DNA from 3 places in the Neorhizobium petrolearium genome. Region 3 is predicted to be linked to each of the others. Evidence: riboswitches for the same ligand, from Rfam matches in the RefSeq annotation. Region 3 holds a riboswitch; each other region holds the start of a gene.

Region 1 (2,196 bases), on a different replicon from region 3:
ACTCTGGCGCCGGCAAGCGCTGCCTTCAGGGCACGGCCGGTCTCGATGATCTGCGCCGTATCCGCGTGCTTGTCGCGGAGCTGCACGATCGTAGCGCCGCCCTCGACGGCAAGCCGGGCAGTCTCCACCATGCCGATTTCGCGGCAGAGATCGGGATCGAGGACGAGATAGACGGAAAGGTCGAAATTCTTCATGCGCTGACGATCCTGGCTTTGGTATCGAGCGTCTCGGGCGAAAGTGTTGCAAGGCGATCGAGAAAGAGGGGCAAGAAGGAGCCTGGTCCGGCGGCACTGATAGCCGCTTCCTCGCCAGCGACCGCGAACATGGCGAGTGCCGCCGCCGTCGCCTCGAACGGTCTTTCCGGGTTTGCCGCCGCAAAGGCGCCAACGAGGCAGGTGAGCGAGCAGCCAAGAGCGGTGATGCGGGGCATCAGCGCTGAACCGCCCATGATGCGAACCGAGTGCTGGCCGTCGGTGACGAAATCCACTTCGCCGGTAACCGCGACGATGGAGCCGCTCTGCCGGGCAAGCGTGATCGCCGAACCTTCCGCCGCCTCGGTTGGATCGCCGCTGTCAACGCCGTGGCCGCTCGACTGGCTGCCTGCCAGCGCAATGATCTCGGAGGCATTGCCTCGCACGATCGTGGGTTTCAGCTTCATGAGATCGGCGACGGCGGCGCGGCGGTAGGCGGTGGCGAAATGGGCGACCGGATCGAGCACCCAGGGTTTACCGGCTTCACCGGCGGCTTTCGCGGCCTCCTTCATGCCGGCCAGGAAATCCGGCGAAAGCGTGCCAATATTGATCGTCAGCGCAGACGCGATCCGAGCGAATTCGCCAGCCTCCTCTTTCGTATGCACCATGGCGGGCGAGGCGCCGGCAGCGAGCATCACATTCGCCGCGATATTCATCGCCACGAAATTGGTGATGTTCTGGACAAGCGGATTTTTCGCGCGCATCGCAGTCAGCAATCGGCCGGGGGTCTGTGTGGTCTGCATTCTCGCCTCGTTCGGCGGGGCAGACGCATGGGTTCTTCTGTCCGAAGAACCGAACGACTCCCTCCGCCAGCATGATCTGGTTCAGGTTCAAAGGGTACTTCTCAGCCCGGCTTTACGCCGGACGCCCCTGTCAGGAACAAGGCTTACCGCAGATCGGCCTGCGACTGCCAGCGAATTTTTATAAAAAAATGCCCTTGAAGCTCTAGTGGCTGGAGGTTGTAAGGAAGTGCTCGATCCCGAAAGGAAAGAGAAATGGCAGCGACAAATCAGGCTCGATACAAGGTTGGCGGCATGGATTGCGCAAGTTGTGCGACCAAGATCGACACGGCAGTGCGCCGCATGCCAGGCGTCGAGGATGTTTCCGTCTCCGTTGCCGCGGGTACGATGACGGTGAGCCATGACGAAACAAGCGATCTGGGCGCGATCGAGAAAAAGGTGACCGGGCTCGGTTATTCGCTGCGGGCACTCGGCAGGAAGACGCCGGCCGAAGCGGAGCATCATGACCACGATCACACCGGCGATCACGAGAATTGCGGGCACCACCATGATCATGATGGCGGGCATGATCATTCCGGCCACCGCGCAAAAGAGATCGAAGGCCTCCATGGCCATGACCACGGGCCGCTGGAAGGGCCGTGGTGGAAAAGCGCGAAGGGCCGGCTGACCATCCTTGCTGGTGTGGCGCTCGCTTTCGCCTATGGGCTCGGCCATTTGATGCCGGCCTATGGCCCCTATATCTTTACGGCTGCGATGCTGATCGGCCTCGTGCCGATCGCCCGCCGCGCCGTTATGGCAGCCCTTGCCGGCACGCCGTTTTCCATTGAGACCCTGATGACCATCGCTGCCGTCGGCGCCGTTGTCATCGATGCCTCGGAAGAGGCTGCCGCCGTCGTTTTCCTCTTCCTCGTGGGCGAACTTCTGGAAGGTGTGGCGGCAGGTCGGGCGCGTCAGAGCATCCGCGGCCTGACGGCTCTGGTCCCGAAGAATGCGCTGCTGGAAGTGAATGGGCAGACCCGTGAGGTGCCGGCCGAGAACCTGGCGGTTGGTTCCATCATACTCGTGCGGCCGGGTGACCGGATTTCGGCGGACGGCGTCATCGTGGCCGGGACAAGCGCGATCAACGAGGCTCCGGTGACCGGTGAAAGCACCCCGGTTGTGAAAGGCATCGACGAGAGGGTCTTTGCCGGCACCATCAATGGCGA
Region 2 (2,196 bases), 250 kb from region 3:
CGGGCGCGGGAGGTGACCATGATCGCGTCGGCGTGCTCCCCGTAGGAAATCACCGTCGCATCCTTTTCGAGCCGGCAGGTGTCGCCGTCGATCTCGATGGCGCAGATGGAATTGCGCAGGTTCCCGCCGATGCCGGCCTCCGTCGTCGCCGAGGCGACGAGAAGCTGGCGAGCGCAAAGCTCGCGCATGAAATCCCTGTGCCATTCGCTCTCGGCACCGTGCTCGACAAGGCTCGAAACCTTGATCTGGTGCATGGCGAAGACCATGGCGCTCGCGGCACAGGCCTGTCCCAGAATGGAGCAGATCTCCGCGAGCTCCTGCGTCGTTGCACTCTCGCCGCCGAAGGCTGCGGGGATCTGGATGCCGAGCAGGCCTTCGGCCTTCATGGCATCGACGGCTTCCTTCGGGAAGCGGCCTTCGCGGTCGACGGAATCGGCGAAATCGGCGGCCACCCTCGCCACGCGATGGGCGCGTGCGCCGAGGCTCATATCGGTTGCGACAGCGGCAAGGCTCATCACGCGGCCTCTTTGGCTTTCAGGATGTGGGATACCGTCTGCTCGATCACCGAGATGCTGGCAAAGGACTTGCGGTTCAACAGGTTGTCCGGAAACTCGATGTCGAAGGCCTCTTCGAGGCCCAGCATGAGCTGCACGGATGCAAAGGAAGAAAGGCCCGCCGCATAAAGATCGGCGCCATCTTCCAGCTCGGTCATGGCGACCGGCAGATTGCCCAGTTTCGCCAGCAGTTCGCGAATGGTCTCGTTCATCTCGACGTCTCCCGATAATTGGAACTCAAGCGTTCATCGCTGGCGGGATGTTTAGGCCGGAAAGCATAAGATTCCGGTAAGAAACATGCTGAAAATCGGGCTGCGGGATTCGCTAAAATCCAATCGATCGGCATCTGTCCGAACTGGCTTGACAGGAGGGCTGCTCCGGTTTCTGATGTCCGGATTCACCAGGGGGGTCCCGGCAAGGGGCTGAGATACTGCTGGGCAATACGGCTTTGCCGATTGTGGCGCAGTGACCCGTTGAACCTGATCCAGTTCATACTGGCGTAGGGACGGTGCGGACGCTCACGGCTCAATGGCGGGATTCCCGCTCCGGCTCAAGGCGTTCTTCCATCATTCCAACACCGGACTGGGTCTCCAAACGTCAAACCTTGGAGCCTCAACCATGAATATCGCGACCACCAAGCTTACCCCGGTCGTCACCACCGGCCCGCTTCCCGCCTCGAAGAAGGTCCTGAAGCCCGGAGTCCTTCATCCCGACATCCGCGTGCCGATGCGCGAGATCGCGCTGCACCCGACCTCCGGCGAACCGCCGGTGACGGTCTATGACTCATCTGGTCCCTATACGGCCGAACCCGCGACGATCAGCATTGAATCCGGCCTGCCGCGTCTTCGCGAAAGCTGGATCAAGGCCCGCGGCGACGTGGAGACCTATGAGGGACGCATCGTCAAGCCGGAGGACAACGGCTTTGTCACCGGCGATCGCCTGACGCCGGAATTCCCGGTCCGCAATGCTCCGTTGAAGGCGAAAGCAGGCCTGGCCGTCACCCAGCTCGCCTATGCGCGGGCCGGGATCATAACACCGGAAATGGAGTTCATCGCCATCCGCGAAAATCTCGGACGGCAGGCTGCGAAAGAAGCACTTGCCCGCGATGGCGAAAGTTTTGGTGCGCACGTGCCAGACTTTGTGACACCGGAATTCGTGCGCCAGGAAGTCGCCGCAGGCCGGGCGATCATCCCCGCCAATATCAACCACCCGGAGACCGAACCGATGATCATCGGCCGGAACTTCCTGGTGAAGATCAACGCCAATATCGGCAATTCAGCCGTCACCTCGTCGATGGCGGAAGAGGTCGAAAAAATGGTCTGGGCGATCCGCTGGGGCGCCGACACGGTGATGGACCTCTCGACCGGCCGCAACATCCACAATATCCGCGAATGGATCATCCGCAATTCACCGGTCCCGATCGGCACCGTGCCGCTCTACCAGGCGCTCGAAAAGGTGAACGGCATTGCCGAGGATCTCACCTGGGAAGTTTTCCGCGACACGCTGATCGAGCAGGCCGAGCAGGGCGTCGACTATTTCACGATCCATGCCGGCGTCCGGCTTGCCTACATTCCGCTCACCGTCGACCGCGTCACCGGCATCGTCTCGCGCGGCGGTTCGATCATGGCCAAGTGGTGTCTGC
Region 3 (2,196 bases):
CCGGTGGCTGAAGCCTCCAAGGCCAAGGGAAAGCTCTCCTATAAGCAAAAATTCGCACTCGAAAACCTGCCGAAGGAAATTGCCAAGGCGGAGGAAGAAATTGCAGTCCGCGAGAAGAAGATGGCGGACCCGAACCTCTTTTCCAAAGACCCTGCCGCCTTCCACAAGCTTGCGGCGGAAATGGAAAGCCTGCGCGAAAGACTGACGAAAATGGAAGAAGAATGGCTCGAGCTCGAGATGCTGCGGGAAGAGCTGGAGAGCTGAACTAACGAATTATTAACTCTAATAACCGTTTCGGCAGGGGCGTCTGTCGCAAAACGGAACAATCCACCATCCTGCTCGTTCTGCCTGCGTTCATGGTCGAGGCGCCGGTCGTCGCCCTCGATCCGAATTAAGGACCGGAAACCGTGCGGGGACGTCCAATGCTGACAAATGTAACGCGTCGTCGGCCACCCAGTGAGGTGACGAGTCAACGGGTGCTGATCGTGGAGGATGAGTTCCTGATCGCTCTCGATATCGCCGAAACTGTCGAAAATATGGGACTGAAGGTGGCGGGCTTTGCCAATGCCCGAAAACATGCCCTGGAACTGGCGCCGCGCGCCGATATCGCGATCGTGGACGTCAATCTGACCGATGGAAGGACCGGTCCCGAGATTGGACGGCGGCTTGCCGAACGATATGGCGTGACGGTCATCTTCATGACCGCGACCCCTGATGATCTCGAAGATGGCGTGGAAGGTTCTCTCGGTGTTCTCACGAAGCCCGTCATGCCGGAAGTCATGGAAAGGACGATCGATTATGCCATTGCCAACCGGCTTCACGGCATGGCAGCCGTTCCGCGCGAACTCAAGGTGTTCCGCCGGAACCCGCACCACTAGAGAAAAACCCTGGCTGCGATGTCGGTTTTACATTCTCTTACTCATCCTTGGGGCGAACGCGCCCATGTGCGTTGGATGGGGACAAAGAGGAAAAAACATGTACGGCTGCAGCTTCCGGGATCCGGACGGCCACGTCTGGGAAATCATGTAGATGGATATGAGCGCTGCCTGATCGCGGCGCAGCCTCTTGCCAGCCGATCCCACCGCCGCTACACCTGATTCGCTCTAACGGGGTGCCACGCCAGTGTGGCTGAGAGGCTTTGCCAACCCGCGGAACCTGATCCGGTTAAGACCGGCGGAGGGATTAGACGGCTTCCCATCAGCGCCTATTCCCACAATCAAAAGAGGAGGCGCTGATGCGCAAGATCGTTCTTTCGATGTTCGCGGCCGCAGCCGCCCTTTCCTTTTCACTGTCCGCTCAGGCGCAGGAAAAGACACTGACTGTCTATACGTATGAAAGCTTCGTCTCCGACTGGGGGCCCGGCCCGAAGGTCAAGGAAGCCTTCGAAAAGAGCTGCACCTGCAGGCTCAACTTCGTCGGCGTTGCCGATGGTGTGGCGCTCCTCACCCGCCTCAAGCTCGAAGGCGAGAAGACGGATGCCGATATCGCGCTCGGCCTGGACACCAACCTGATTTCGGAAGCCAAGGCAACCGGCCTTTTCGAACCGCACGGCCTCGATACATCCGCTGTCAGTGTGCCCGGAAATTATACCGACGATACTTTCATCCCCTATGACTACGGTCATTTTGCCGTCGTCTACGATACGCAGGTGATGAAGAATCCGCCCAAGAGCCTGAAGGAACTGGTGGAAGGCGACCCTTCGCAGAAAATCGCGATCGAAGATCCGCGCACCTCGACGCCGGGACTAGGCCTGCTGCTCTGGGTGAGGTCGGTCTACGGCGACAAGGCGCCGGAAGCCTGGGCGAAACTCAGGAAGCGTGTGCTGACAGTCACCCCCGGCTGGTCGGAAGCCTATGGTCTTCTCACAAAGGGCGAGGTGCCGATGGTCTTCTCCTACACCACTTCGCCCGCCTATCACATGGTTGAGGAAAAGACCGAACGCTACCAGGCCGCATCCTTCTCGGAAGGCCACTACATCCAGATCGAGGTGGCCGGCATGTTGACAAACGCGTCCGACAAGGATCTGGCCAAACAGTTCCTCAGGTTCATGGTCTCGCCAGCCTTTCAGGACATTATCCCCACCACCAACTGGATGATGCCGATTTCGAAGACATCCGAGCCGTTGCCGGACGCCTTCGACAAGCTCGTGCAGCCGAAAACGACCTTCCTGATGGGCTCGGACGAGGTGGCGAAGAA

What was found. A riboswitch is a leader RNA that binds a small molecule or an ion and turns the genes downstream of it on or off. The one in region 3 is predicted to bind thiamine pyrophosphate.
Region 1: it holds a riboswitch for thiamine pyrophosphate, as region 3 does, so the genes downstream of both, thiM (hydroxyethylthiazole kinase) here and thiB (thiamine ABC transporter substrate binding subunit) in region 3, are expected to answer to the same signal.
Region 2: it holds a riboswitch for thiamine pyrophosphate, as region 3 does, so the genes downstream of both, thiC (phosphomethylpyrimidine synthase ThiC) here and thiB (thiamine ABC transporter substrate binding subunit) in region 3, are expected to answer to the same signal.

The regions. Positions count from the first base shown of each region.
Region 1 covers NZ_CP123001.1:18,919-21,114, forward strand. Annotated here, with positions in the region: gene thiE (thiamine phosphate synthase) at 1-194, opposite strand, end outside; gene thiM (hydroxyethylthiazole kinase) at 191-994, opposite strand; TPP riboswitch at 1,036-1,133, opposite strand; gene QEO92_RS26940 (heavy metal translocating P-type ATPase) at 1,247-2,196, shown strand, end outside.
Region 2 covers NZ_CP123000.1:4,751,092-4,753,287, reverse strand. Annotated here, with positions in the region: gene QEO92_RS23025 (acyl-CoA dehydrogenase family protein) at 1-515, opposite strand, end outside; gene QEO92_RS23020 (acyl carrier protein) at 515-766, opposite strand; TPP riboswitch at 947-1,078, shown strand; gene thiC (phosphomethylpyrimidine synthase ThiC) at 1,173-2,196, shown strand, end outside.
Region 3 covers NZ_CP123000.1:4,498,175-4,500,370, forward strand. Annotated here, with positions in the region: gene QEO92_RS21870 (ABC-F family ATP-binding cassette domain-containing protein) at 1-264, shown strand, start outside; gene QEO92_RS21875 (response regulator) at 423-878, shown strand; TPP riboswitch at 1,098-1,199, shown strand; gene thiB (thiamine ABC transporter substrate binding subunit) at 1,256-2,196, shown strand, end outside.